3 regions of the Streptomyces sp. NPDC002232 genome follow, and region 2 is predicted to be linked to each of the others. Evidence: predicted binding sites of a transcription regulator. Region 2 holds the regulator's gene; each other region holds the start of a gene.
The links. Region 2 encodes HrcA, which represses chaperone genes, less so after heat shock. Its sites were predicted from a motif close to TTNGCACTCNGNNNNNCNGAGTGCNAA; they were not measured.

Region 1 (9,903 bases), on a different contig from region 2:
CGAACGGGCGGACGTCCAGGAGGAGTCGGTCGGCCGCGGCTTCCCAGTGGGCGCGGGTCCAGCCGGTGTACGGGCTGAGCTCACGGTCTTCGGGTGGCGTGGGCATGATGCTCCCTGGGGCTCCGTGCGGGGACGTCCGCGTCGCCGGGAATCCTGGACAGCGTCCGATCGGACGTCAAGAGTTGGAGAGCGAATGATCGAAACTCCCGTCGTTCGATCATTTCTCGGCTAGGGTGGGCGGCCCCGGTCCGCCGGGCCCGCCCCGGGGCCGACGGACCACCACCACCGCGAGGGGGAACCGCCGTGCGCGAGAGCGCTGCCGAACGACACGACCGACTGCTGGCCCTGGTGCGCGAGCGGGGCACCGCCCGCGTCTCCGAACTGGCCGAACGCCTCGGGGTCTCCCCCGTCACCGCCCGCCGCGACGTCGAGGTCCTGGCCGGCCGGGGCCTGCTCGACCGGGTGCACGGCCAGGTGTCCTGGCCCCGGCGGCAGGGCGCGTCCGGCGGCGGACGCACCGGCGAGGGCCTGGTCCTGGGCCTGCTCGCGCCCTCCGCCACGTACTACTTCGCCGAGGTCATCCGGGGGGCGCACGAGGCGGCGGCCCGTGCCGGGGCGCGGCTCGTGCTGCGGATCTCCGACTACCGGCCGGAGGAGGACCGCGCCCGCACCGAGGGGCTGCTCGCGGCGGGCGCCGAGGGCGTCCTCGTCGCGCCCGGCTGGCGGGGCCCCGAGGACCGGCTCGCGTACGGGGACTGGCTGGCCGAGCTGCCCGTGCCGGCCGTCCTCCTGGAGCGCCGCGCCGAGCCCGGCAGCCCGCTGGACGGCCTGGACCGGGTCGCCTCCGACCACGCCCACGGGGTGCTGCTCGCCCTGCGCCACCTGCTGGCGCTCGGCCACGCGACGCCGCTCCTGGTGGCCCGCCGGGACTCCCCGACCGCGCTCGCGGTGCGCGCGGGGTACGCCGAGGCGCTGGGGACGCTGGGCCTGGAGAAGCCGCGCCCGGTCATCGACTCCGTACCGGCCGAGGCGGACCCGGAGGGCTTCGAGCGGGCGGTGCGGGCGCTGCACGAGGCCGTCGGCTCGGGTCTGGCCAGCGCGGCCCTGGTCCACAACGACGTGGACGCGATCGAGATCGTGCAGCGGCTGGCCGAGCTGGGCGTGCGGGTGCCTCAGGACCTGGCCCTGATCGCGTACGACGACGAGGTCGCCGCCCTCGCCGACACCCCGCTGACGGCGGTCGCCCCGCCGAAGCGGCAGGTGGGGCGGCACGCCGCGGAACTGCTGGTGGAGCGGCTGACGGAGGGGCCCGACGAGGACGCGGCGCGGCGCCATCTGAGCCTGCTGCCGTGGCTGCGGGTGCGGTCCTCCTGCGGGGCGGCCCCGGCATCCACGATTTGATCCTTTTTCGATCAATCAATCTTTCGCTCTTGACTTCGGTCATGAACGGTCACAGGATCACGGCCACAACCTCCCAGCCGCCCCGCCCTCAGGAGCCGTGCCGTGACCCGTACCTGGAGCAGAACGTCCCGCGTCATAGCCGGCGCCGCCACCGCCCTGGCCGTCCTCACGGCCTGCGGCGGCGGTGACGACACCGCCGACAAGCCGAACGGGCCCGTGACCCTCACCTTCTGGGGCTGGGCCAAGGGCTCCAAGGACGTCGTGGACGCTTTCAACGCCTCCCACACCGACATCCAGGTGAAGTTCGAGGAGATCCCCTCCGGCACCGCCGGCGGCTACGCCAAGATCTCCAACGCGGTGAAGGCGGGCAACGCCCCCGACCTGGTCTCCATCGAGTACTCCTCGCTCCCCGAGTTCGTGAGCTCCGGCGCCCTCCAGGACATCGGCGACCAGTTCACCGAGGCCGACCGCGCCAAGCTCCTGCCGCAGTCCGTCGAACTCACCACCCTCGGCGGGAAGTCCTGGGCCGTCCCGTTCGACGCCGCCCCGCAGGCCTTCTTCTACCGCAAGGACCTCTTCGCGAAGTACAAGGTCCAGGTCCCCACCACCTGGGACGCGTTCAAGAAGGCCGCCGAGCAGATCAGGAAGGCCGACGCCAAGGCCCGCATCGCCACCTTCTTCCCCGACGACCCCACCACCTTCGAGGCCATGGCCTGGCAGGCCGGCGCCCAGTGGTTCAAGGCCGAGAACGACACGTGGAAGGTGAACACCACCGACCCGGCCACCACGAAGGTCACCGCCTACTGGCAGGGCCTCCTCGACGCCGACCTCGTCCACAAGGACGCCTCCTTCAGCCCCGAATGGGTCGGCTCCCTCAAGAACGGCACCACCGTCGGCTACCTCGGCGCCTCCTGGGGCGCGGGAGTCCTCAAGGGCAACGTCCCCGAGATGGGCGGCAAGTGGGCCGTCGCCCCCATCCCCACCTGGGACGGCAAGCCCGCCAGCGGCATGCTCGGCGGCACCTCCTTCGCCGTGACGAAGGACAGCGGGCACAAGGCCGCGGCCGTCGCCTTCGCCGAGTGGATGTCCACCACCGAGGCCGGCATCAAGGCCCGCATCGCGTCCGGCACCTCCAGCGCCTTCCCGGCCGCCGCGAGCCTCCGCCCCGTCGCCAAGCAGGCCTTCGACGCGAGCTTCTACGGCGGGCAGGACATCTACGCCCTCTTCGAGGCCTCCGGCGCCTCCATCAACCCCCACTGGTCCTGGGGCCCGACCACCGGCACCACCAACACCGCGATCAAGGACCGCTTCGGCAGGATCGCCCCGGGCGGGCCCGGCATCGCCGACGCCGTCAAGGGCGGCCACGACGCCACCGTCGCCGAGCTCACCAAGCGCGGCCTGAAGGTCGAGGGCTGACCCGGTGAAGGCCCGCACCCGCGCCGCCACGCTCCTGCTGACCCCCTTCTTCGTCCTGTTCACCGCGGTGATGGTGGTGCCGATCGGATACGCGGTCTGGCTCAGCCTCTTCACCGAGAAACAGTCCGGACTGGGCTTCGGGGGCACCGAGACCCTCTTCACCGGCCTCGACAACTACACCGCGGCGCTGGGTGACCGGGCCTTCGTCGAGGGCTTCGGCGTCCTCCTCGGGTACTGCCTGCTCTACATCCCGCTGCTGCTCGCCGGGGCCCTCGGTCTCGCCCTCCTCCTCGACTCGGCGCTCGCCCGCGCCCGCCGCTTCTTCCAGCTCGCGCTCTTCCTGCCGCACGCCGTGCCCGGCATCATCGCCGCGCTGATCTGGGTCTACCTCTACACGCCCCAGCTCAGCCCGGTCGTCCAGGCCATGGAGGCCGGAGGCGTCGGCTTCGACTTCTTCTCCCCCGAAGGCACCCTGCCGTCCGTCGTGAACATCGCCCTGTGGGAGTGGCTCGGCTACAACATGGTCATCTTCTACGCCGCCCTCCAGGCCATCGACCGCTCCGTCATCGAGGCGGCCACCGTCGACGGCGCCGGGGCCTGGCGGATCGCCTTCGCCATCAAGGTCCCGCTCGTCCGGGCCTCGATCGCGATGGTCGGCCTCTTCACGGTCATCGGCTCCCTCCAGCTCTTCACCGAGCCGCTCATCCTCAACAAGGGCACCGGCTCCGCCGTCACCTCCACCTGGACGCCGAACATGTACGCCTACACCGCGGCCTTCGACCGCAACGACTACGGACTCGCCGCCGCGGCCTCCGTCCTCCTCGCCCTGACGGCCGCCCTGCTCTCCTTCGCGGTGACCCGGCTGACCGGCCGCCGCAAGGCCGGCACGGCACGCCGCCCGGCCCCCGCGCGGCGGACCGCACCGGCCCGGAAGGAGCAGCCGGCATGAGCACCCGCTCCCCGCAGCGATGGCTCTCCGGGGCGGCCGTCAACGGCGCCCTCGTCCTCGCCGTCGTCTACATGCTCTTCCCGCTGGTCTGGCTGCTCACCGCCGCCACCAAGGACGCCGGAGGCCTCCTCGCCGGAGACGCCTTCTCCTTCGAGGGCTTCGACCTCGGCGGCAACCTCTCCCGGCTCGCCGAGTACAACGACGGCATCTACTTCCGCTGGTACGCCAACAGCCTCCTCTACGCGGGCCTCGGCGCCCTCGCCTGCTCGCTGGTGAGCGTCGCCGCCGGATACGCCTTCCACGTCTACGACTTCCGGGGCAAGGAGAAGCTCTTCGGCCTCGTCCTCCTAGGCGTGCTCGTCCCCACCACCGCGCTCGCCCTGCCGATGTACCTCCTCGCCAGCGAGGTCGGCATCGTCAACACCTACTGGGCCGTCCTGATCCCCGTCCTCGTCAACCCCTTCGGCGTCTACCTCTCCCGGGTCTTCTGCGCCGGCTACATCCCCGACGAGGCCCTGGAGGCCGCCCGTATCGACGGGGCGGGAGAGATGCGGGTCTTCTGGTCCATCGGCCTGCGCATGGTCATGCCCGGCTTCGTGACCGTCTTCCTCTTCCAGTTCACCGCCGTCTGGAACAACTTCTTCCTCCCCCTGGTGATGCTCTCGGACCAGAAGCTCTTCCCCGTGAGCCTCGGCCTGTACGCGTGGAACAGCAACGCCCACGCGGAACCCGACTACTACCCCCTCGTCGTCACCGGATCCCTGCTCGCCGTCGTCCCCCTCGTCGTCGCCTTCGTCTCCCTCCAGCGCCACTGGAAGGCCGGCCTGACCGCCGGCAGCGTCAAGTGAGGAGCACAGGTACCACGATGCACCCGACCACTGACAACCGCCCCACCGTCCTCCTGGCCATGGGCCCGGGAGTCGACGGACGCCTCCTCACGGACGCCCACCGCACCCGCCTCGCCGCACTCGCGGACACCGACCCCCGGCTCGTCGCCCACGACCTGACCGGCCCGGACCCCCGCGTCACCGCCGCCCTCGCCGGGGCCGAGATCCTCCTCACCTGCTGGGGAGCGCCCCCGCTCACCGCCGAGGTCCTCGACCGCGCGCCCCGGCTGCGCGCCGTCGTCCACGCGGCCGGCTCGGTCAAGCACCACGTCACCGACGCCTGCTGGGAGCGCGGCCTGCGCGTCACCTCGGCCGCCGCGGCCAACGCGCTGCCGGTCGCCGAGTACACGCTCGCCGCGATCCTCTTCGCCGGGAAGCGGGTCCTGCGCTCGGCCCAGCGGTACGGCGAACTCCGCACCGACCACGCCTGGCTGGAGGAGTCCACCACCTGGGGCAACTACCGGCGCACCATCGGCATCGTCGGCGCCTCGCGCATCGGCCGCCGGGTCGTCGACCTGCTGCGCCCCTTCGACGTCGAGATCCTGCTGTACGACCCGTACGTGGACGTCCCGCCGCCCGGCGTGGAGCTCGTGGGCCTCGACGAACTGTGCGCCCGCAGCACGGTCGTCTCGGTGCACGCGCCCCAACTCCCCGCCACGTACCGCATGATCGGCGCGGCCCAGCTGGCGGCCATGCCGGACGGAGCGACCGTGATCAACACGGCCCGGGGCTCCCTCGTCGACGAGACGGCGCTGCTCCCCCACCTCGTGTCGGGCCGCCTCCACGCGATCCTCGACGTGACCGACCCGGAACTCCCACCCCCGGACTCCCCGCTCTACACCCTCCCGAACGTGCTGCTCACCCCGCACGTCGCCGGCTCCCTGGGCAACGAACTCCACCGCATGGCGGACCAGGCCCTGGACGAGGTGGCGCGCTACGGCCGGGGGGAGCCCTTCGCGGAGGAGGTCCGGGCGTCGGACCTGACACGATCGGCCTGACCGGTCCATCCCGCCTAGACTGGAGAGGTCCTACCTGGTTCGGGAGGCGTCATGACATTCGTGCAGATCATCGACTGCAGGACGAGCCGGATGGAGGACCTGAACCGGCTCATGGACCGGTGGGTCGAGCAGACCGAGGGGCGCAGGACCGCGACGCACAGCATCGTCGGCAAGGACCGCTCCGACGCCTCGCACGTGGTGGAGATCGTCGAGTTCCCCTCGTACGCCGTGGCCATGCGGAACTCTCAGCTCCCCGAGACCGACCGGATCTTCCGGGAGATGGTGGCGCTCTGTGACGAGATGCCGACCTTCACCGATCTGGACGTGGTCCGGGACGAGCAGATGTACAAGGCGGCGTCCCGGCGGTACCTGGAGCTGATCGCCGCGCCCGGGGAACTCGCGCCGCTCGACGAGGTACTGGCCGAGGGGTACCACGACCACGATCCGACCAGCCCGGCCGACTCGGTCGGCATGGACGCGGTGCGGCGCGAGGCCGAGATGTGGCGGGCCGCGTTCGACTTCTCCTTCACCGTCGAGGACCAGATGGCCGACGGCGACCGGGTCTGCACCCGCTGGACGTGGAACGGCACCCATGTCGGCGACTTCATGGGGCTCCAGCCGACGGGGATGGAGGTGAGCATGACCGGGATGCTGGTCCAGCGCTTCCGGGAGGACGGCAAGGCCGTCGAGGGCTGGTGGATGTACGACATGCTCGGGCTCATGGGGCAGCTGGGGGCCGTGGAGGGCTAACGACACCCCGGGGGAATCCCCTGGAACGCACCGAGGCCCGGTGCCCCCGCGACGGGGGTACCGGGCCTCGGTGGTTCGGTCAGCTGCCTCAGTGCGAGTGGCCGTGGCCGCCGTGGCCGTGGTCCGCCGGCTCCTCTTCCTTCTTCTCCACCACGAGGGTCTCGGTGGTGAGGAGGAGGGAGGCGATCGAGGCGGCGTTCTCCAGGGCGGAGCGCGTCACCTTCACCGGGTCGATGACGCCGGCCTTGACCAGGTCGCCGTACTCGCCGGTCGCGGCGTTGAAGCCCTGGCCCTTGTCGAGCTCCGCCACCTTCGAGGTGATGACGTAGCCCTCGAGGCCGGCGTTCTCGGCGATCCAGCGCAGCGGCTCGACGGCGGCGCGGCGGACGACCGCGACACCCGTGGCCTCGTCGCCGGTCTTGTCGAGGTTGCCCTCGAGGACCTTGACGGCGTGGACGAGCGCGGAGCCACCACCGGAGACGATGCCCTCCTCGACCGCGGCGCGGGTCGCGGAGATGGCGTCCTCCAGACGGTGCTTCTTCTCCTTCAGCTCCACCTCGGTGGCGGCGCCGACCTTGATGACGCACACGCCGCCGGCGAGCTTCGCGAGGCGCTCCTGGAGCTTCTCGCGGTCCCAGTCGGAGTCCGTGGACTCGATCTCGGCCTTGATCTGGTTGACGCGGCCCTGCACCTCGGACGAGTCGCCGCCACCGTCGACGATGGTGGTGTCGTCCTTGGTGATGGTGACGCGGCGGGCGGTGCCGAGCACGTCGAGACCGGCCTGGTCGAGCTTGAGGCCGACCTCCTCGGCGATGACGGTCGCACCGGTGAGGGTGGCGATGTCGCCGAGCATGGCCTTGCGGCGGTCACCGAAGCCGGGGGCCTTGACGGCCACGGCGTTGAAGGTGCCACGGATCTTGTTGACGACGAGGGTGGAGAGCGCCTCGCCCTCGACGTCCTCGGCGATGATCAGCAGCGGCTTGCCGGCGCCGGCCTGGATGACCTTCTCCAGGATGGGCAGCAGGTCCTGGATCGAGGAGATCTTGCCCTGGTTGATCAGGATGTACGGGTCGTCGAGGACGGCCTCCATACGCTCCTGGTCGGTCACCATGTACGGGGACAGGTAGCCCTTGTCGAAGGCCATGCCCTCGGTGAAGTCGAGCTCCAGGCCGAAGGTGTTGGACTCCTCGACGGTGATGACACCGTCCTTGCCGACCTTGTCCATCGCCTCGGCGATGAGCTCGCCGACCTGCTGGTCCTGCGCGGAGAGCGCGGCGACGGCGGCGATGTCGGACTTGTCGTCGATCGGGCGCGCGGTGGCGAGCAGCTCCTCGGAGACGGCCTTGACGGCGGCGTCGATGCCCTTCTTCAGGGCGGCCGGGGAGGCGCCGGCGGCGACGTTGCGCAGACCCTCGCGGACCAGGGCCTGGGCGAGCACGGTGGCGGTGGTGGTGCCGTCACCCGCGATGTCGTTGGTCTTGGTCGCCACCTCCTTCACGAGCTGGGCGCCGAGGTTCTCGTACGGGTCCTCGATCTCGACCTCGCGGGCGATCGTGACACCGTCGTTGGTGATGGTGGGGGCGCCGAACTTCTTGTCGATGACGACGTTGCGGCCCTTGGGGCCGATCGTCACCTTCACCGTGTCGGCAAGCTTGTTGACGCCGCGCTCAAGGGCGCGACGGGCGTCCTCGTCGAACTTCAGGATCTTCGCCATGGGAGCGGTTCAGCCCTCTCGGAATCGGGTGGAACGAACCGCGCCCCGGGGCGCCTGGGAAAGGGGCCTCGGGGCGCAGCTCAAAGCATCTGCTTCAGGTACTTCGGTACTTCGGTGAATTACTTCTCGACGATCGCGAGCACGTCGCGAGCCGAGAGGACGAGGTACTCCTCGCCGTTGTACTTCACCTCGGTGCCGCCGTACTTGCTGTACAGCACGATGTCGCCGGTCTTGACGTCGAGCGGCAGACGCTCGCCGTTCTCGAAGCGGCCCGGGCCCACGGCCAGGACGACGCCCTCCTGGGGCTTCTCCTTGGCGGTGTCCGGAATGACCAGGCCAGAGGCGGTGGTCTGCTCGGCGTCGAGCGGCTGGACCACAATGCGGTCCTCGAGCGGCTTGATGGCAACCTTGGAGCTGGTGGTCGTCACGATCCGACCTCCCCCTTCGGAGATCTCACGGGGTTAACTGTCTGAGGTGGCGACCAGGTGGATCCGTCGTCGCGGGTGCCGGACCTGCCCGTCGCTGTGTTGGCACTCTCCAGTGGGGAGTGCCAGAGCCGAGACTATGACCGCGATTAGCACTCGGTCAAGCGGAGTGCCAATTCCTCGCTCTGTGGCGTGACCGTACGGGGTGCTCCCACCCCCGCGCAGGTCTTCGCGTCCACCGCCGCCCGTACGGGTCCGGCCGACGCGGGCCCGGGACTCACCCGCTCCGCGGCCTTCCGGCCGAGCCGTTCGATCGGGTCGACGGAGGAGGCACAGGCGGTGAGGACGGTGAGGGCGGCGACTGCGAGGAGGGCGGCCGCCACGGCCGGGACGGCGGCCCGGAGGCCCGGCCCGGTTCTCACACGTAGTCCTCGAGCTTCGCGACCGCGTACCCCTTGGACGTGATCACGTTCATCACCCGGCGGATCATGTCGGGCATGGTGCCCTTCCAGTCCTCCTTGCCCCGGAAGTGCGTGAGCACGATGTCGCCGGGGTGCAGGTCCTGGTCCCACTCGCGCCACTCCATGTGGTCGGGGAAGGCCTCGGCGGCCCAGAGCGGGACGGCCTTGACGCCGCAGGACCGGGCGGCGCGCAGGGTGTCCTCGTTGTAGTTGCCGTAGGGCGGGCGGAAGAGCGAGGGGCGCTTGCCGAACTGCTTCTGGATGATGTCCTGCATCCCGCAGATCTCGCGCTTCTGCGTGCCGTACGAGAGCGCGGGCAGGTAGCGGTGGTTGAGGGTGTGGTTGTTCAGGGTGACGCCGTTCTTCTGCATCCCGGCGAAGTAGCCGTAGTCGTCGTTGACGACGTAGTCGCTGAGGAAGGCGCTGTAGGGGATCCGCAGCTCCTTCATCATCCGCAGCAGCTCGGGGTCCTTGTCGGAGCCGTCGTCGATCGTCAGGAAGACGACCTTCTCCTTGGTCGGCACGGTGGTGAAGACGGGCGGGAGCCCCTCCCCGTCGGTCTCGAAGCCCTTGCGGGTGGTGATCTTCGGCTTGGTGACGGGCGGGGCGGGCGCTTCGAGCGGGGGTTTCGCGAGGCCCCACTTCTTGGCGGCGACCACGCGGGCGGCACGCTGGGCGCGGACCTTCTCCAGGTACGCGTTCAGGGCGCCGGCGGCGGGGGCCTGCTGTCCCGCGGCGGGGGCGGGGGCGCCGCGCGGGGGTTCGGCGCCGCCGGAGCAGGCCGTGGCGGCGGAGGCGAGGGCGGCCACGGCGAGCGCCGCACCGAGGGTCCGACGGGAGCGACGCGCGCCGTTTGCCATCATCTGTTCCTTTTGTCGTACGAGCTGCATGGCGCCGCATCC
Region 2 (9,903 bases):
GGGACAGGCCGCCGAGCGGGTCTACGCGATCGCCGCCGGCCTCGTCGACCTCGGCGTCCAGGCCGAGGAGCGCGTCGCCCTCGCCTCCTCCACCCGGGTCGAGTGGATCCTCTGCGACCTCGGTGTGATGTGCGCGGGTGCCGCGACCACCACGGTCTACCCGCAGACCAACGCCGAGGAGTCGGCGTTCATCCTCTCCGACTCCGAGTCGAAGGTCCTGATCGCCGAGGACGCCGCCCAGCTGGCCAAGGCCGTCGAGCGCCGCGCCGACCTGCCCCACCTCCGCCACGTCGTGGTCGTCGACCCCGCCGGCGCGGACGTCGACGGCGACTTCGTCCTCTCCCTGGCCGACCTGGAGGCGCGCGGCAAGGCCTACCTGGAGGAGCACCCCGAGGCGGTGAAGGAGCGGGTCGCGGCCATCACGCCCACCCAGCTCGCCACCCTCATCTACACCTCGGGCACCACCGGCCGCCCCAAGGGCGTCCGCCTCCCGCACGACAACTGGTCGTACATGGCCAAGGCCATCGCCTCCACCGGCCTCGTCACCCAGGACGACGTCCAGTACCTGTGGCTGCCGCTCGCCCACGTCTTCGGCAAGGTCCTCACCTCGGGCCAGATCGAGGTCGGCCACGTCACCGCCGTCGACGGCCGCGTCGACAAGATCATCGAGAACCTGCCGGTGGTCCAGCCGACCTACATGGCGGCCGTCCCCCGCATCTTCGAGAAGGTCTACAACGGGGTCGCCGCCAAGGCCCGGGCCGGCGGCGGCGCCAAGTACAAGATCTTCCAGTGGGCGGCCGGCGTGGCCCGCGAGTACGCCAAGGCCACCCAGGACAACTTCCGGCGCACCGGCACCGCCTCCGCGCCCTTCGGCCTCTCGGCGAAGCACAAGGTCGCCGACGCCCTCGTCTACGGCAAGATCCGCGAGGCCTTCGGCGGCAACCTGCGCGCCTGCATCTCCGGCTCCGCCGCCCTCGCCCCCGACATCGGCTACTTCTTCGCCGGCGCGGGCATCCACATCCTGGAGGGATACGGCCTCACCGAGTCCTCCGCCGCCTCCTTCGTCAACCCGGGCGAGGCCTACCGCACCGGCACCGTCGGCAAGCCGCTCCCCGGCACCGAGGTCCGCATCGCCGACGACGGCGAGATCCTGCTGCGCGGCCCCGGCATCATGGAGGGCTACCACGGCCTGCCGGAGAAGACCTCCGAGGTCCTGGAGTCCGACGGCTGGTTCCACACCGGCGACATCGGCGAGCTGTCCGCCGACGGCTACCTCCGGATCACCGACCGCAAGAAGGACCTGATCAAGACGTCCGGCGGCAAGTACATCGCGCCGGCCGAGGTCGAGGGCCAGTTCAAGGCCGTCTGCCCGTTCGTCTCGAACATCCTCGTCCACGGCGCCGACCGGAACTTCTGCACCGCGCTCATCGCCCTCGACGAGCCCGCCCTCCTCACCTGGGCCGAGGAGCACGAGCTCGGCGGCCGGTCGTACGCCGAGATCGTCGCCGACCCGCGCACCCAGAAGCTGATCCAGGGCTACGTCGACCGGCTCAACGAGGGCCTCCAGCGCTGGCAGACGATCAAGAAGTTCCGCCTGCTGCCGCGCGACCTCGACATCGAGCACGGCGAGCTCACCCCGTCCCTGAAGCTGAAGCGGCCGGTCGTCGAGCGCGAGTACCAGCACCTCATCGAGGAGATGTACGAGGGCTCGCGCGAGTCCTGAGCCGCCGAGGAGGACCGCCGGCCGCCGAGGAGGACCGTCACCCCCGGGCAGTACGGGACAATGGGACCCATGCCTTCCGTACTGCCCGATGGTGAGCCTGTTCCCGACGACGGGGCGCTGCCCCCGCGCGCCCTCGAAGGGGCCGGGGAGCGGCCGCTCGGGTTCTACCTGCACGTGCCGTACTGCGCGACGCGCTGCGGCTACTGCGACTTCAACACGTACACCGCGAGCGAGCTGCGCGGTACGGGCGGTGTCCTCGCCTCCCGCGACAACTACGCCGACCAGGTCACCGAGGAGATCCGGCTCGCCCGCAAGGTCCTCGGGGACGACCCGCGGCCCGTGCGGACCGTCTTCGTCGGCGGCGGCACGCCGACGCTGCTCGCCGCCGGAGACCTCGTACGGATGCTGGGGGCGATCCGCGACGAGTTCGGGCTCGCCGACGACGCCGAGGTGACGACGGAGGCGAATCCGGAGTCCGTCGACCCCGCCTACCTCGCCGAGCTGCGCGAAGGCGGCTTCAACCGGATCTCCTTCGGCATGCAGAGCGCCCGGCAGCACGTCCTGAAGGTCCTCGACCGCACACACACGCCGGGACGGCCCGAGGCGTGCGTCGCCGAGGCGCGCGCGGCCGGGTTCGAGCACGTCAACCTCGACCTCATCTACGGCACGCCCGGGGAGACCGACGACGACTGGCGGGCCTCCCTCGACGCGGCGATCGGCGCGGGCCCCGACCACGTCAGCGCGTACGCCCTCATCGTCGAGGAGGGCACCCAGCTCGCCCGGCGCATCCGGCGGGGCGAGGTGCCCATGACCGACGACGACGTCCACGCCGACCGGTACCTGATCGCCGACGCGGCCTTCGAGGAGGCGGGCTTCACCTGGTACGAGGTGTCCAACTGGGCCACCTCCGAGGCCGGGCGCTGCCTCCACAACGAGCTGTACTGGCGCGGCGCGGACTGGTGGGGCGCCGGGCCCGGGGCGCACTCGCACGTCGGGGGCGTCCGGTGGTGGAACGTGAAGCATCCCGGCGCGTACGCCGCGGCGCTCGCCGAGGGGCGCTCGCCCGGGGCCGGGCGGGAGGTCCTCGCGGACGAGGACCGGCGGGTCGAGCGGATCCTGCTCGAACTCAGGCTGCGCGAGGGCGTCGAGCTGTCGCTCCTGCGGCCGGCGGGCCTCGCGGCCTCGCGCAAGGCCCTGGAGGACGGGCTGCTCGACCCCCGGTCGTACGGGGAGGGGCGGGCGGTCCTGACGCTGCGGGGGCGGCTGCTGGCCGACGCGGTGGTCCGAGACCTGGTGGACTGAACCGGGCGCGGTCGGGGGCCGGCGCGTCACTGGTCGCCGGGGGCGCGCGCCTAGCCGGGACGACGCCCTACCGGCCCCGTTGCGGGCCGGGCCCCCGCCGGGCCCCGTTGTGGGCATGCGCTCCCGCCGGGCCCCGTTGTGGGCCCGCGCTCCCGCCGCCCCCCGTTGTGGGCAGGCGTTCCGCAAGGGGCGGAACGGGTGGGCACAACGGAACGGCGCCCTTGCCGGCGCCAGAGGCTCCTGTGCCTGAACCCGCACCGACAAGTGCCCGTCACCAGGGGTGCGGGGCCGGGCCCAGATCGCGGAGGCGCCGCTCAGCGCGCCGTCCCGTGTGCCCACCCGTCCCGCCCCAGCGGGACGATTGCCCACACGGGCGTGGGCGACGGCCCACGACGGGCGCGGGTGAAGGCGCGTGCAGGCGCACACGGGGCGTGGGCGATGGGCACCGGTTCCGCCGAGGCGTGGGTCCACGCGCGCGCCGCCCCGCCGACGCGCGCGTCTCAGGGGTGCCGCCCCCACCGAGGCGCGGGACCGCGCAGGTGGCGGGACCAGGTGCCGTGAGGGTGCGGGACCGAGCACGTGGTGGGACCAGGCGCTGTGAGGGCGAGGGACCGCTCACGGGACGGGACCAAGTGCCGTCAGGGCGCGGGACCGCGCGCGTGGCGGGACCGGGTGTCGTAGGGGCGCCGGCGGCGGCCCTACGCGGGCGCGGGCTCCGCCTTAGCCGGAGCCCCACCCCGGCGCGGGCGACGCTAAGGCGCTGTCACGAAGTCGATCAGTTCTTCCACGCGGCCCAGGAGCTCCGGCTCCAGGTCCTTGTACGACGTCACGCGCTTCAGGATCGCCTGCCAGACCGCTCCCGTGTTGTCCGACGGCCAGCCGAGCGCCCGGCAGACGCCCGTCTTCCAGTCCTGGCCCCGGGGGACCGCCGGCCAGGCCGGGATGCCCAGGGAGGACGGCTTCACCGCCTCCCAGACGTCGATGTACGGATGGCCGACCACCAGGACGTCCGGGGACGTCACCCGCGCGGCGATCCGTGACTCCTTCGAGCCCGGCACCAGATGGTCCACCAGGACGCCGAGCCGGGCGTCCGGCCCCGGACCGAACTCCGCGACGATCGCCGGCAGGTCGTCGACGCCCTCCAGGTACTCCACGACCACGCCCTCGATGCGCAGGTCGTCGCCCCACACCCGCTCGACGAGCTCCGCGTCGTGGCGGCCCTCGACGTAGATCCGGCCCGCCCGCGCCACGCGCGCGCGGGCGCCGGGCACGGCCACCGAGCCGGAGGCCGTACGGCTGGGGCGCGCGGGCGCCGACACGGGCCGCACCAGCGTCACGACCCTGCCCTCCAGGAGGAAGCCGCGCGGCTCCAGCGGGAAGACCCGGTGCTTGCCGAAGCGGTCCTCCAGGGTCACCGTGCCCGCCTCGCAGCGGATCACCGCCCCGCAGAAACCCGTCCCGACCTCCTCCACCACGAGATCGGGGTCGGCCGGGACCTCGGGAACGGGGGCCGACTTCTTCCAGGGCGGGGTCAGATCCGGGTTGTAGCTGCGCACGGGCTCGATCCTGTCCAGGACGCGGGGCGGGGACTCTGCTGGGGTCCGGGGGGCCGTCCCCCGGGCGGCGCGGCCGAGGCGGAGTCAGATCCGTTCCGCGGCCGCGCATTTCGGCGACGCTACGACACCTCGAAGCGGCGTGCCAGTTCATCGCGCTGGGCCCGCACGAACGTGGCGTCCACCACCGCGCCGTGCCCCGGTACGTACGCCGCCTCCTCGCCGCCCAGGGCCAGCAGCCGGTCCAGCGCGTCCGGCCAGCGGGACGGGATCGCGTCCGGGCCCGCCTGCGGCTCGCCCGACTCCTCCACCAGGTCGCCGCAGAAGACCACCTCGCGCGCGCCCGGGACGCAGAGCGCCAGGTCGTGGCCCGAGTGGCCGGGGCCCACGTTCGCCAGGAGGACCTGGCGGTCGCCCAGGTCGAGCGTCCACTCGCCCGAGACGACGTGCCGCGGCGCCACGAGGACGTCCGCCGAGGCCTCCGCCGCCTCCGCGTCCAGGCCCTGCGCCACGGCGTCCGCGCGCAGCTCCTCCCGGGCCCGGGCCCCGCCCAGGAGGTCGTCCGAGCCGACCGCGCCGAAGACCTCCGCGCCCGCGAAGACCGCCGCGCCGAGGACGTGGTCGAAGTGGGGGTGACTGAGTGCGATGTGCGTCACCTTCCGGCCGCCCGTGAGCGCCGAGATCTGCGACCGCAGCTCGGCGCCCTCGGCGAGCGAGGCCCCCGTGTCGTACAGCAGCACCGCCCGTGAGCCCAGGACCAGCCCGACCGTGGCGTCCCAGACCGGCAGCCGGCGCCGGCCCACCCCGTCCGCGAGCCGCTCCCATCCGTGCGCTTCCCAATCGATGTCCATGGGGCGACGCTAACGGGTGCGGGCGCCGCCTCCTTGCCAGGAGCGATGCCCGCCGCCGTACACTGGCCGGGGGATCGCTGGCACTCGGACAGGGCGAGTGCCAAAAGCGGAGCAACCGGAACGACGACGACAGCTGGAGGTGCGCCACGATGCTCAGCGAACGCAGGCTGGAGGTCCTGCGCGCCATCGTCCAGGACTACGTCGGGACGGAGGAGCCCGTCGGCTCCAAGGCGCTCACCGAGCGCCACAAGCTCGGCGTCTCGCCCGCCACCGTCCGCAACGACATGGCGGTGCTGGAGGAGGAGGGGTACATCGCCCAGCCCCACACGAGCGCCGGGCGCATCCCCACCGACAAGGGCTACCGGCTCTTCGTCGACCGGCTGGCCGGCGTCAAGCCGCTGTCGACGCCCGAGCGGCGGGCCATCCACAACTTCCTCGACGGGGCCGTCGACCTCGACGACGTCGTCGGGCGCACGGTGCGGCTGCTCGCGCAGCTGACCCGTCAGGTCGCCGTCGTCCAGTACCCCTCGCTGACCCGTTCGACCGTCCGGCACGTGGAGCTGCTCGCGCTGGCCCCCGCCCGTCTGATGCTCGTCCTGATCACCGACACCGGCCGGGTCGAGCAGCGCGTCGTCGACTGCGCCGCGCCCTTCGGCGAGACCTCGCTCGCCGACCTCCGGGCCCGGCTCAACAGCCGGGTCGTCGGCCGCCGGTTCGCCGACGTGCCGCAGCTGGTGCAGGACCTCCCCGAGTCCTTCGAGGAGGCCGAGGACCGCGCCACGGTCTCGACCGTGCTCGCGACCCTCCTCGAAACGCTCGTCGAGGAGCACGAGGAGCGGCTGATGATCGGCGGCACCGCCAATCTCACCCGCTTCGGACACGACTTTCCCCTGATGATCAGGCCCGTCCTGGAAGCTCTGGAGGAGCAGGTCGTGCTCCTCAAGCTGCTCGGCGAGGCGAAGGAATCGGGCATGACCGTACGGATCGGGCATGAGAACGCCCACGAGGGGCTGAGCTCCACGTCCGTCGTCTCGGTCGGCTACGGTTCGGGCGGCGAGGCAGTCGCCAAACTCGGCGTGGTCGGACCGACCCGCATGGACTACCCCGGAACGATGGGAGCGGTACGCGCAGTGGCACGTTACGTCGGACAGATCCTGGCGGAGTCGTAAGTGGCCACGGACTACTACGCCGTGCTCGGCGTGCGCCGCGACGCTTCCCAGGACGAGATCAAGAAGGCGTTCCGGAGGCTCGCGCGCGAGCTGCACCCGGACGTCAATCCCGATCCGAAGACGCAGGAGCGCTTCAAGGAGATCAACGCCGCCTACGAGGTCCTCTCGGACCCGCAGAAGAAGCAGGTCTACGACCTCGGCGGCGACCCGCTCTCGGCCTCCGGCGGGGGCGGCGCGGGCGGCTTCGGAGCCGGTGGCTTCGGCAACTTCTCCGACATCATGGACGCCTTCTTCGGCACGGCCTCGCAGCGCGGACCGCGCTCGCGCACCCGCCGCGGCCAGGACGCCATGATCCGTCTGGAGATCGACCTCAACGAGGCGGCCTTCGGCACGACCAAGGACATCCAGGTCGACACGGCGGTCGTCTGCACCACCTGTTCGGGCGAGGGCGCCGCACCCGGCACCTCCGCCCAGACCTGTGACATGTGCCGCGGCCGCGGTGAGGTCTCCCAGGTCACCCGGTCCTTCCTGGGCCAGGTCATGACCTCCCGGCCCTGCCCGCAGTGCCAGGGCTTCGGCACCGTCGTCCCGACCCCGTGCCCCGAGTGCGCGGGCGACGGCCGGGTCCGGTCCCGCCGCACCCTCACGGTCAAGATCCCGGCCGGCGTCGACAACGGCACCCGGATCCAGCTCGCGGGCGAGGGCGAGGTCGGCCCCGGTGGCGGCCCCGCCGGCGACCTGTACGTCGAGATCCACGAGACGCCGCACGAGACCTTCCAGCGGCGCGGGGACGACCTGCACTGCACGGTCACCATCCCGATGACGGCGGGCGCGCTCGGCACGAAGGTGCCGCTCCAGACCCTCGACGGCGTCGAGGAGATCGACATCCGTCCGGGGACCCAGTCCGGCCAGTCGATCCCGCTGCACGGGCGCGGCGTCACGCACCTGCGGGGCAACGGCCGGGGCGACCTGATCGTGCACGTCGAGGTGACGACCCCGGGCAAGCTGGACGCGGAGCAGGAGCGCCTCCTGCGCGAGCTGGCCAAGCTGCGCGGCGAGGAGCGGCCGACCGGCCAGTTCCAGCCGGGGCAGCAGGGGCTGTTCTCGCGGTTGAAGGACGCGTTCAACGGGCGCTAGGCGTTCGGCCGGGGGTCCGGGGGTCGTCCCCGGGTCAGCACCGTCAGCCGGGGCAGCAGGGGTTGTTCTCGCGGTTGAAGGACGCGTTCAACGGGCGCTAGGCGTTCGGCCGGGGGTCCGGGGGTCGTCCCCGGGTCAGCACCGTCAGCCGGGGCAGCAGGGGTTGTTCTCGCGGTTGAAGGACGCGTTCAACGGGCGCTAGGGGCTTGTACGTGAAGGAAGGGGCGGCACTTCGGTGCCGCCCCTTTCCCGTGTCTCGGCCCGCTCATGACACGATGCCCATATGTCCACCACCGCACTGAACGATCTCTCTCGGTTCCCGATCGTGCAGGCCCCCATGGCGGGTGGCGCCTCCTGTCCCGAGCTCGTCGGTGCCGTCTGCGAGGCGGGCGCCCTCGGCTTCCTCGCCGGCGGGTACAAGACGGCCGGGGGCCTCTACCAGGAGATCAAGCGGGTCCGCGGGCTCACCGCACGCCCCTTCGGGGTCAACCTCTTCATGCCGCAGGACGGCCGGCCCGCCGACCCCGCCGCCGTCGAGGTCTACCGCCACCAGCTCGCCGGCGAGGCCACCTGGTACGAGACCCCGCTCGGCGAGACCGACGACTCCCGCGACGACGGCTACGACGGCAAGCTGGCCATCCTCCTGGAGGACCCGGTCCCCGTCGTCTCCTTCACCTTCGGCTGTCCCGCGCCCGAGACCTTCCACGCCTTCGACCGCGTCGGTACGTACACGATCGTCACCGTCACCTCCGCCGAGGAGGCCCTCGCCGCGCAGCTGGCCGGGGCCGACGCCCTCTGCGTCCAGGGCGTGGAGGCCGGCGGTCACCAGGGCACGTACCGCGACGACCCGGCCGACGAGGGCGCCCCCGGCACCGGGCTCCTCACCCTCGTCACCCAGGTCCGCGAGGCCGTCGCACTGCCGATCGTCGCCGCCGGCGGGATCATGCGCGGCGCGCAGATCGCCGCCGTCCTCGCCGCCGGTGCCGACGCCGCCCAGCTCGGCACCGCCTTCCTCTGCTGCCCCGAGTCCGGCGCCCACGCGCTGCACAAGCGGGCGCTGACGGACCCGCTCTTCACCCGGACCGCCCTCACCCGGGCCTTCTCCGGGCGCCCGGCGCGCGGCCTGGTCAACCGCTTCATGCGCGAGCACGGGCCGTACGCCCCCGCCGCCTATCCCGAGGTCCACCACCTCACCACCCCCCTCCGCAAGGCCGCCGCCGCCGCGAACGACGCCCAGGGCATGGCCCTGTGGGCCGGCCAGGGCCACCGCCTCGCCCGTGAACTGCCCGCCGGGCAGCTCGTCGAGGTGCTGGCGGCCGAACTCGACACCGCCCTCTCCGGGCTCGCCCACAGGAGCGACTCATGACCGCACCCGTCTTCGTCGTCGACACCGTCCCCGGTGCCGGGAGCTTCCTCCTGGAGGGGCCCGAGGGGCGGCACGCCGTCTCCGTGAAGCGGCTGCGCGCCGGGGAGGCGCTGGTGCTGGCCGACGGGCGGGGCCGCTGGGCCGAGTGCGTCGTGGTCTCCGCCGAGGGCAGGGACGAGCTCACCGTGCGGGTCGACGAGGTCCACGAGGACCCCGAGGAGGAGCCGCGCATCACCGTCGTCCAGGCCCTCCCCAAGGGCGACCGGGGCGAACTCGCCGTCGAGACCATGACGGAGACCGGCGTGGACGCGATCGTGCCCTGGGCCGCCTCCCGCTGCATCACCCAGTGGAAGGGCGACCGGGGCCTCAAGGCGCTCGCCAAGTGGCGGTCCACCGCGCGCGAGGCCGGCAAGCAGTCCCGCCGCACCCGCTTCCCCGAGGTCGCCGAGCTCATGTCGACGAAGCAGGTCGCGGCACTCCTCGCGGACGCCGACTTCGCGGCCGTCCTGCACGAGGACCGCGACCACCCCAGCGGCGCCCTCGCCACCGCCGAGCTGCCCGCCCGGGGCACGGTCGTGCTCGTCGTCGGCCCGGAGGGCGGGGTCTCCCCGGACGAGCTCGCCGCCTTCGAGGCCGCGGGGGCGAAGCCGTACCGCCTCGGCCGCAGCGTGCTGCGCACCTCCACGGCCGGTACGGCGGCGACCGCGCTGGTCCTGGGCCGCACGGGCCGCTGGAACTAGCCGTACGGGCCGCTGGAGCCAGGGCGTGTCGTCACACGCTTAGGAGAGCTCCTGCCGATCGG
Region 3 (9,903 bases), on a different contig from region 2:
GGGAAGGGCAGCCGTTCCAGCAGCGAGCGCCGCGCCGCGTACTCGCCGCCCAGCGGCTGCACGAAGCCGGCCAGCTGCGGCCAGTGCAGATTGAGCAGCGGCCGGGCCACCAGCTCCGTCACCCGGCCGCCCTGGCCGGGGGGCCTGCCGGAGGCGGGCCCGTCGATGTCCGGGCCGAAGGGGCGGTCGTACATCGCCTTCACGAAGTCCACGTCCGGGTCGGTGAGCAGCGGGCCCACGATCCCCGTCACGAAGTCCGCCGAGAAGTCCCGCAGGTCCGCGTCCACGAAGCACACGACGTCCCCGCTCGTCACCATCAGCGACCGCCAGAGCACCTCGCCCTTGCCGGGCACCGCCGGTATGCGGGGGAGTATCGCGTCCCGGGCGACCACCCGGGCGCCGGCCGCCGCCGCGACCTCCGCCGTGCGGTCCGTGGAGCCCGAGTCGATCACCACCAGCTCGTCGACGAGCGGCACCGCCTCCGTCATCAGCTCGCGCCGGATCACGGAGACGATCTCCCCGACCGTCGCCTCCTCGTTCAGCGCGGGCAGGACGACGCTGACCGTCGTGTTCCGCTTGGCGGCGAGCACCCGGTCGAGCGGGCGGTCGGACACCGACCAGGACCGCCGGGCCAGCCAGCGCTCCACTTCCTCCAGCACGTGATCTCCATCTCGCGGTTCGGACGGCCGGTCCAAGGTTCCGGGCCTTCGGTTACAGTCTTGAACAACGCGGATGCCCGATGCACGTCGGGGTGCCGACCGCGTCGGAGCGCAGGAACGAAAGTCCACCACGCTTCACAATCGAATACCGCTCATCCAGAGGGGCAGAGGGAAACGGCCCGTTGAAGCCCCGGCAACCCTCCAGTCGGTTCGTCTCGTACTCCATCGAGGCCCCCGGCTAGGGAAGGTGCCAAATCCGTCTCATGGCGAAAAATTCGTCATGGGAAAGATGAGGAGAAAGGGCCTCGCCTCCATGGCTGTTCAGACCGTCGCACCCACCAACGTCGACCTCGGTCCCGCGTCCGGGCTCTCCTGTCGCGAATGCGGTGAAGTCTTCCCGCTCGGCCCGATCTTCGCCTGCGAGCTCTGTTTCGGACCGCTCGAAGTCGCGTACGACCTCCCCACCGGTGACCCCGAGGCGCTGCGCAAGCAGATCGAGGCCGGCCCCGCCAACATCTGGCGCTACGCCCCGCTGCTGCCCGTCCCGGCCGACGTCGCCGAGAAGCCGAACCTGAACCCCGGCTGGACCAAGCTCGTCCAGGCCGACAACCTCGCCGCCGAGATCGGCGTCGCCCCCGGCAAGCTCTTCGTCAAGGACGACTCCGGCAACCCGACCCACTCCTTCAAGGACCGGGTCGTCGCCCAGGCGCTCGAAGCCGCCCGCGCCTTCGGCTTCACCACCCTCTCCTGCTCCTCCACCGGCAACCTGGCCGGCGCCGTCGGCGCCGCCGCCGCCCGCGCCGGATTCCGCTCCTGCGTGTTCATCCCGCACGACCTGGAGCAGGGCAAGGTCGTCATGGCCGGCGTCTACGGCGGTGACCTCGTCGCCATCGAGGGCAACTACGACGACGTCAACCGCTTCTGCTCGGAGCTCATCGGCGACCCGCTCGGCGAGGGCTGGGGCTTCGTGAACGTCAACCTCCGCCCGTACTACGGCGAGGGCTCCAAGACGCTCGCGTACGAGATCTGCGAGCAGCTCGGCTGGGTCATCCCCGACCAGCTCGTCATCCCGATCGCCTCCGGCTCCCAGCTGACCAAGATCGACAAGGGTCTCCAGGAGCTCATCAAGCTGGGCCTCGTCGAGGACAAGCCGTACAAGATCTTCGGCGCCCAGGCCGAGGGCTGCTCCCCGGTCTCCGCCGCCTTCAAGGCCGGGCACGACGTCGTCCGCCCGCAGAAGCCGAACACGATCGCCAAGTCGCTGGCGATCGGCAACCCGGCCGACGGCCCGTACGTCCTGGACATCGCCCGCCGCACCGGCGGCGCCGTGGAGGACGTGAACGACGAGCAGGTCGTCGAGGCCATCAAGATCCTCGCCCGCACCGAGGGCATCTTCGCGGAGACCGCGGGCGGCGTGACCGTCGGCGTCACCAAGAAGCTCGTCGAGGCCGGTCTCCTCGACCCGGACCTGACCACCGTCGTACTCAACACGGGCGACGGACTCAAGACCCTGGACGCGGTGGCCGACACCTCTCAGGCGACCGTCACCATCCGCCCGAGCCTGGACGCGTTCCGCGACGCCGGCCTGGCCGTCTGAGTCCGTCCGCCCCCTGGCCCACCGAAAGGTTTCCGAACATGGCCGTGAACGTCCGCATCCCCACCATCCTCCGCACCTACACGGGCGGGCAGTCCGAGGTCCAGGCCGAGGGCGCGACCCTCGCCGAGGTCATCGCGGACCTGGAGAAGAACCACACGGGCATCGCCGCCCGCGTCCTGGACGACCAGGGCAAGCTGCGCCGCTTCGTGAACGTCTACGTCAACGACGACGACGTGCGCTTCGAGCAGGGCCTGGAGACGGCCACCCCGGCCGGCGCGGGCGTCTCGATCATCCCGGCCGTCGCCGGCGGCTGCTGAGCCGCACCGGCTGTCCCGTCTTTCTCGAATTGCCCCTTCCGCGTCAATAAGCGGAAGGGGCAATTCTGCATGGTTGAGCGCGGTAGAGTTGGGGAAGTCCCCTCCGCTGCTCATGCCGGTCGCATATGAGAATGCGTCCCCGCACGACAAGAAGCAGCCAAAGTACCTGCGCCTTGTGTACGTTCTGCGCGCTTTGCCGGGCCCGACTTGCCCCGTAATTCCGGGGATTATCCCCAATTCCCCTTTCCAGGGCGCCCAGAATTCTCGGTCGAATGACCTGTTGCAGAGGGCAGTTGGGCAGATACATTCAGCGGCGGTCGACGCGTTCCGGCGCAGGGTCTGACCCGGGTCCGCGAGGTGCGGTTCCCGCGCAAGGGCCAGTAATAGGGGAGTTAGGCATGGCTCAGGGCACCGTCAAGTGGTTCAACGCGGAGAAGGGCTACGGCTTCATCGCGGTAGACGGTGGTGCGGATGTTTTCGTCCACTACAGCGCGATCCAGATGGATGGCTACCGCAGCCTCGAAGAGGGCCAGCGGGTCGAGTTCGAGATCTCGCAGGGCCAGAAGGGTCCGCAGGCGGACATGGTCAAGCTCGCCGTCTGAGCGCGGCGCGATCGGCCACCGACGCAACGCCGTCGAGGGGTCCGCATCCCTGAGGGGATGCGGACCCCTCGTGCGTTCCCGAACCTCGGCGGAGAGGTGCCCGATCCACGAGAGTCGCTTGCACTCGCATGGGTCGAGTGCTAATCATTGGCGTTAGCACTCGGAAGGTGAGAGTGCTTACGAGGATCGGGCAGACGAGGCCCGCGGCCAGGTGGGGCAAGGAACCATCGGGCACGCAGGCCGTCCGTCGCGGGCGTCGGCGCGGTCCTGGAGCGTTATCCACCCCATGTCCGGGAGGACCACTTCACATGGCCAAGATCATCGCGTTCGACGAGGAGGCCCGGCGCGGTCTCGAGCGCGGCATGAACCAGCTCGCTGACGCCGTCAAGGTCACCCTCGGCCCCAAGGGCCGCAACGTCGTCCTCGAGAAGAAGTGGGGCGCCCCCACGATCACCAACGATGGTGTCTCCATCGCCAAGGAGATCGAGCTCGAGGACCCGTACGAGAAGATCGGCGCCGAGCTGGTCAAGGAAGTCGCCAAGAAGACGGACGACGTCGCCGGCGACGGTACGACCACCGCCACCGTTCTCGCCCAGGCGCTCGTCCGCGAGGGCCTCCGCAACGTCGCCGCCGGCGCCAACCCGATGGCCCTCAAGCGCGGCATCGAGAAGGCCGTCGAGGCCGTCTCCGGCGCCCTGCTGGAGCAGGCGAAGGATGTCGAGACCAAGGAGCAGATCGCTTCCACGGCCTCCATCTCCGCCGCCGACACCCAGATCGGCGAGCTCATCGCCGAGGCGATGGACAAGGTCGGCAAGGAAGGCGTCATCACCGTCGAGGAGTCGCAGACCTTCGGTCTGGAGCTCGAGCTCACCGAGGGCATGCGCTTCGACAAGGGCTACATCTCGGCGTACTTCGCCACCGACATGGAGCGCATGGAGGCGTCGCTCGACGACCCCTACCTCCTGATCGTCAACTCCAAGATCTCCTCCGTGAAGGACCTCCTTCCGCTCCTGGAGAAGGTCATGCAGTCGGGCAAGCCGCTGCTGATCATCGCCGAGGACGTCGAGGGCGAGGCCCTGTCGACCCTGGTCGTCAACAAGATCCGCGGCACCTTCAAGTCCGTCGCGGTCAAGGCCCCGGGCTTCGGCGACCGCCGCAAGGCGATGCTGAACGACATCGCCATCCTCACGGGCGGCACGGTCATCTCCGAGGAGGTCGGCCTCAAGCTCGAGAACGCGGGCCTCGACCTGCTCGGCCGCGCCCGCAAGGTCGTCATCACCAAGGACGAGACCACCATCGTCGACGGTGCCGGTGACAGCGAGCAGGTCGCCGGTCGCGTGAACCAGATCCGCGCCGAGATCGAGAACTCCGACTCGGACTACGACCGCGAGAAGCTCCAGGAGCGCCTCGCGAAGCTGGCCGGCGGCGTGGCCGTCATCAAGGCCGGTGCCGCGACCGAGGTCGAGCTCAAGGAGCGCAAGCACCGCATCGAGGACGCCGTTCGCAACGCGAAGGCGGCCGTCGAGGAGGGCATCGTCGCCGGCGGCGGCGTGGCCCTGCTCCAGGCCTCCTCGGTCTTCGAGAAGCTCGAGGCTGACCTGGCGGGCGACGAGGCCACCGGTGCCAACATCGTCAAGCTGGCGCTCGAGGCCCCGCTGAAGCAGATCGCGGTCAACGCCGGTCTCGAGGGCGGCGTCGTGGCGGAGAAGGTCCGCAACCTGCCCGTCGGCCACGGCCTGAACGCCGCGACCAACGAGTACGTCGACCTCATCGCCGAGGGCATCATCGACCCGGCGAAGGTCACGCGCTCCGCGCTCCAGAACGCCGCGTCGATCGCCGCGCTGTTCCTCACCACCGAGGCCGTCATCGCCGACAAGCCGGAGAAGGCCGCTGCGCCGGCCGGCGGCGGCATGCCGGGCGGTGACATGGACTTCTGATCCCCCGGGATCGGCGGTTCATCGCTGAACGCGAACGAGGGCGGCACCCCCACCGGGGGGTGCCGCCCTCGGGCGTTGCGGGGGCCGGGCCTGCCGCGCGCGCACGCGGGGGTCCCGGCGTACGCGCTCACGGGGTCCCGCGTCCGTGCTCAGGCGGGGTCCGTCGTCCGTGCTCACGCGGTCCGGCGCACGCGCCAGGGCGGAGGTCTCGGCGTACGCGCGCTCACGCCGCTCCGGCGCACGCCGCTCATTCGCTTTATGGGGGTACCGGGGCGATCCTGGAAACGCGCCCCCGCGCGAAGGGAACGGAGCCATGGTCACCCTGCTCACCACGCCGGCCGACCGGGAACTGGTCATCACCCGCACCTTCGGCGCCCCGCCGGCCCGCGTCTGGGAGGCCTGGACGCGGCCCGAGCACGTGCGGGCCTGGTACGGGGTGGCGGCGCTGACCACCACGGTCGTCGACATGGACCTGAGGGCGGGCGGGGCCTGGCGCTGGGGACAGCGCGCACCGGACGGCCAGGAGATCGTCTTCTCCGGGACGTACGTGGAGGTCGTCCCGGTGGAGCGGCTGGACTACACGGAGCTCTTCGAGCAGATGCCGGGCGCCGAGCCGGTCCGCGTGACCCTGACCTTCGACGCGACGCCCGACGGCGGCACGGCCCTGACCAGCACGTCCCTCTGGCCCTCGAACGAGTCGAGGGACCAGGCGCTGGCGGCGGGCATGGAGGCGGGGGTGCGGGAGCAGTACGACCGGCTGGCGGAGCACCTGGCGGGGATGTAGCCCCCGGGGCTACGGGCGGCGGAAGAGGCCCGTCCAGAGGAAGGACTCGCCGAAGGCGGGGGAGTCCGCGTCCTGGGCGCGCATGCGGCGGAGTTCGATCTCGGTGAGGCCGGCCCCGGCCGGGTCGGCGAAGAGCGCCCGGAGCGCGGTGTCGGTGTAGGCGAGTCCGCCTTGCAGCCCGCCCCGCCGGTAGAACTCGGCGTCGGGGAGCTCGGAGCCCATGCCGCCCTCGCCGGCCGCGAACGCGGTGAGCGCGAGGTGGCCGCCGGGGGCGAGCGCCCGGTCGAGCAGGGCGAGGTAGCTGACGCGGCGGTGCGGCGGCAGGTGGTGGAAGCAGCCGGAGTCGTGGATCAGGTCGTACGGCCCGTCGAGAGGGGCCGTGAAGGCGTCCGCGCACAGGAAGCGGACGTTCTCGGCGCCCGTCGCGGCGGCCCGTTCCTCCGCCCAGGCGACGGCCGTGGGCGAGAGGTCGACGCCGGTCACGTGGAAGCCGGCCGACGCGAGGTGGAGGGCGTTGCGGCCGGGCCCGCAGCCGAGGTCGAGGACCTTGCCGCCGGCCGGGAGCAGTCCCCGCTCGACGTACGAGAGGAGGTTCTCGTCGGGCTTCGCGACGAAGAACGGCACGGGCTTGTCCCGGTCCGCGTAGAACCCGTCCCACCACGCGGCCCCGCCCTCCGTCCACCGGTCGGCGCCGGGCGGGAACAGGCCGTCGAGCAGGGTGAGTACGTCGTCGATCGTGCGGATGTCGCGGTGCGTGGCGTCCAAGTGGATCTCCCCTCCGAGTCCCTCAAGATTACCGGCAGTTGAGATAAAAGCCCAGGTCAGAGATGGTGTGCGGAGGTTCCGTGCGGGCGCTGGGCGGGCCGTGGCGGGGCGCCTGGCGCCCTGGGGCGGAAGGGGCGCGCGACGGCCCCGGAGCGTGCCCCCAGGACCGGGAAGGCCCCTTCCCGGCGTTCGCCGAGCCCGGTTTCCGCACCCGCGAGGAGGCCGTCAGGCCTGCGGGGCCAGGAGTTCCGGGTCCTGGCCCGAGCGGCGCAGGGCGTTCGCGACGAAGCCGTTCGCCTTCAGTTCCTCCACCGTGGCGCGGAGGAACGCGACCGTCTCCGGGCGGCGGTCCACCGTCGTCCCGACGGCCTGCCGGATCTCCATGAACCGGCCCTCGATCAGCCGGACGTCGGGGTGCGCGGCGGCGTACGCGGTGAGCGGCTGCCGGATCCCCGCGCCGGCCTCCAGGTCCTCCGCCCGGAAGGTGTCGACGCCCTCCTCGCCGCGCACCACGGTCGCGTGGGCGAGGCTCCGCGACAGGAACAGGTCGTAGGCGGAGCCCTTCTTGACCCCGATCCGTACGCCCGGCGCGTCCACCTCCTCGACGGTGGTGAGCGCCGAGTCGCGCGGCACGGCGTACACGCCCTCGATCACGACGTACGGGGCGGTGAACGCGACCTCCGTCTCCCGCGCCGGGTCCACGGCGAGGAAGCAGAGGTCGGCCCGGCCCTCCGCCATGGCCTCGAAGGACTTCCGCGCCGCGTCGAAGCAGAGCAGCTCGACGGGGAGGCCGAGCCGCGCCCCGAACTCCCGCGCCAGGTCCACGGTGATCCCGCCCGGCGCCTCGGGGGTGCCCTGCGCGAGCACCGGGTTCCCGAGGTTGACGGAGGCCCGGAGGACGCCGGTGGGGGCGAGGTCGGCGGCGACGGCGGGGTGCGGTGTCGTGGTGGTCGTCATGGTCGGAGTCTAGGCAGGGGGAGGGACGGGGGCGGGTGGGGTGTTCGGCCCGGGGCGGTCGGCCGGGACCGGGCGGGGGTGCTCCGCCCGGGCGGTCGGCCGGGGCGGTCGCCGTCCTCCGGGGGACGCGGTGAACACCCCCCGTCCGGCCGGGGGTTGGCCCCAGCTCCGACCCGCCTGTCTGCCGGATGGGGCCCGGGTGCCGGGTCCGCGAGGCTGTGCGCATGACGACGAACCGTGGACGCAAGGCCCTGATGCTCACCCTCTCCGCCGCCGCCGTGGCCGGTGTCGCCCTCGCCGGCGGCGGGGCCGCCCCCGCCGCCGCTGCCGACGGACTGCGCTGGGCCGCCTGCGACCCCGCCGTGAAGCCGCTGCCGGGCCAGCAGTGCGCCACGCTCACCGTCCCCCTCGACTACGCCGCCCCGGACGGCGAGCGGATCGGGCTCGCCGTCGCCCGGCTGCCCAGCACCCGGCCCGAGGCCCGCCGCGGGACGCTCATGGTGATCCCGGGCGGCCCGGGGAGCTCCGGCGTGCAGCGGCTCGGGCAGAAGGGGGCCGCCCTCGCGAAGGAGACGGACGGCGCCTACGACCTGGTCGCCTTCGACCCGCGCGGGGTCGGCGGCTCGGCGAAGGCCCGGTGCGGCTTCGACGAGGGCGACCGGCGGCTGGTCACCCTGCGGTCCTGGCCGGCCGCCGACGGCGGCATCGGCGAGAACGTGGCCCGCTCGCGGCGGATGGCCGAGGACTGCGCGCGGAACGGGGGCGCGATGGTCCGCGGCCTCACCACGGCGAACCAGGTCCGGGACCTCGACCGGCTGCGGCAGGCGCTCGGCGAGCGGAAGCTGTCGGCGTGGAGCGTGTCGTACGGGACGTACGTGGCCGCCGCGTACGCCCAGAAGTTCCCGGAGCGCACCGACCGCTGGGTCCTCGACAGCAGCGCCGACCCGGACCCGAAGCGCGTCGCCCGGGGCTGGCTCGCGGGCATGGCGCGCGGCGTCGAGGACCGCTTCCCGGACTTCGCGGCCTGGGCCGCCCACCCCGACCGGGCGGCGGAGGGCCTGCGCCTCGCCGCCCGCGCCGAGGACGTCCGGCCGCTGTTCCTGGAGCTGGCCGCCCGGCTCGACCGCGCGCCCCGGCCGTCGACGACCCCCGGGACGCCGCTGACGGGCACAATCCTGCGGCAGGCGCTCCAGCAGGCCCTCTACTCCGACGCCGCCTTCCCGGGCCTCGCCCGGCTGATCTCCCAGGCCCTCGACCCGGCGGGCGTGCCGGTGCTGCCGCCCGAGCTGGCCGGTCCGATGCCCGACGAGGCGGCCACCGTGAGCGTCGGCGTGATCTGCAACGACGTCGACTGGCCCCGCTCCGTACCGGCGTACGAGCGGGCCGTCGCGGCGGACCGGGCGCGGTACCCGCTGACGGCGGGCCTGCCGGCGAACATCACGCCCTGCTCCTTCTGGAAGGGCGGCGCCGTGGAGAAGCCGGCCCGGATCACCGACCGGGGCCCGTCGAACGTGCTCATGATCCAGAACCTCCGCGACCCGTCGACCCCGCACTCCGCCGGCCTGCGGATGCGCGCGGCCTTCGGCGACCGGGCCCGCCTGGTCTCCGTGGACGCGGGCGGCCACGGGGTCTACCTGGGCAACGGGAACGCGTGCGGCGACCGTGCGGTGACCCGCTTCCTGACGGAGGGCGTGCGCCCGGCGCGGGACGTGCTCTGTGGCTGAGGGTGGCTGAGGGTACGGAAGAGGGGGCCCGCCCGGATCGCTCCGGGCGGGCCCCCTCTCCGTACCGGCCCTCAGGCCTTCACCAGCTCCGGTTCCGGGGCCGGGGCGTCCGCCCGTACCCCTTCCTCGTCCGTCTCGACGTCGAACTCCTCCAGGAGCTCCTTGCTGAAGCCGAAGAAGTACGTCGCCGCGAAGCCGGCCAGGTAGCCGACGAGCAGACCGCCCGCGTAGATCGCGATCGTCTCGCCCAGGCCCTTGTTGCCGTCGAGGAGCGGGAAGAGCGCCCAGCCGGACGGCCCGATCGCCGTCGAGCCGACCTTGTCGCCCAGCATGCTGAAGAGGCCGACGAAGCCGCCGCCGAACGCGCCGCCGACGCAGGCCGTGACGAACGGGCGGCCCAGGGGCAGCGAGACGCCGTAGATCAGGGGCTCGCCGACGCCCAGGAAGCCGGCCGGGAGGGCGGACTTGATGGTGCGGCGGAGGGAGCCGTTGCGGGGGAGCTTCAGGTAGACCGCCATGGCCGCGCCGACCTGGCCCGCGCCCGCCATCGCGAGGATCGGC

Region 1: a site for HrcA is predicted at 8,643-8,669, ahead of groES (co-chaperone GroES). Genes of this name have one in related genera too.
Region 3: a site for HrcA is predicted at 3,293-3,319, ahead of groL (chaperonin GroEL). Genes of this name have one in related genera too.

What each region holds. Positions count from the first base shown of each region.
Region 1 covers NZ_JBIARV010000001.1:948,724-958,626, forward strand. The annotation lists gene ACFYXU_RS04245 (DUF2264 domain-containing protein) at 1-106, opposite strand, end outside; gene ACFYXU_RS04250 (LacI family DNA-binding transcriptional regulator) at 304-1,401, shown strand; gene ACFYXU_RS04255 (ABC transporter substrate-binding protein) at 1,504-2,817, shown strand; gene ACFYXU_RS04260 (carbohydrate ABC transporter permease) at 2,822-3,766, shown strand; gene ACFYXU_RS04265 (carbohydrate ABC transporter permease) at 3,763-4,614, shown strand; gene ACFYXU_RS04270 (hydroxyacid dehydrogenase) at 4,632-5,651, shown strand; gene ACFYXU_RS04275 (ester cyclase) at 5,703-6,401, shown strand; gene groL (chaperonin GroEL) at 6,490-8,115, opposite strand; gene groES (co-chaperone GroES) at 8,235-8,543, opposite strand; gene ACFYXU_RS04290 (hypothetical protein) at 8,690-8,962, opposite strand; gene ACFYXU_RS04295 (polysaccharide deacetylase family protein) at 8,959-9,861, opposite strand.
Region 2 covers NZ_JBIARV010000002.1:825,717-835,619, reverse strand. The annotation lists gene ACFYXU_RS10585 (AMP-dependent synthetase/ligase) at 1-1,723, shown strand, start outside; gene hemW (radical SAM family heme chaperone HemW) at 1,784-3,025, shown strand; gene ACFYXU_RS10575 (DUF3097 domain-containing protein) at 3,778-4,581, opposite strand; gene ACFYXU_RS10570 (MBL fold metallo-hydrolase) at 4,701-5,429, opposite strand; gene hrcA (heat-inducible transcriptional repressor HrcA) at 5,579-6,598, shown strand; gene dnaJ (molecular chaperone DnaJ) at 6,599-7,735, shown strand; gene ACFYXU_RS10555 (nitronate monooxygenase) at 8,019-9,101, shown strand; gene ACFYXU_RS10550 (16S rRNA (uracil(1498)-N(3))-methyltransferase) at 9,098-9,841, shown strand; gene ACFYXU_RS10545 (hypothetical protein) at 9,881-9,903, opposite strand, start outside.
Region 3 covers NZ_JBIARV010000001.1:1,309,106-1,319,008, reverse strand. The annotation lists gene ACFYXU_RS06040 (glucosyl-3-phosphoglycerate synthase) at 1-659, opposite strand, end outside; SAM riboswitch class I at 809-955, shown strand; gene thrC (threonine synthase) at 949-2,256, shown strand; gene ACFYXU_RS06030 (MoaD/ThiS family protein) at 2,295-2,573, shown strand; gene ACFYXU_RS06025 (cold-shock protein) at 2,972-3,175, shown strand; gene groL (chaperonin GroEL) at 3,484-5,112, shown strand; gene ACFYXU_RS06015 (SRPBCC domain-containing protein) at 5,426-5,896, shown strand; gene ACFYXU_RS06010 (class I SAM-dependent methyltransferase) at 5,906-6,661, opposite strand; gene ACFYXU_RS06005 (transporter substrate-binding domain-containing protein) at 6,887-7,618, opposite strand; gene ACFYXU_RS06000 (alpha/beta hydrolase) at 7,843-9,342, shown strand; gene ACFYXU_RS05995 (PTS transporter subunit EIIC) at 9,414-9,903, opposite strand, start outside.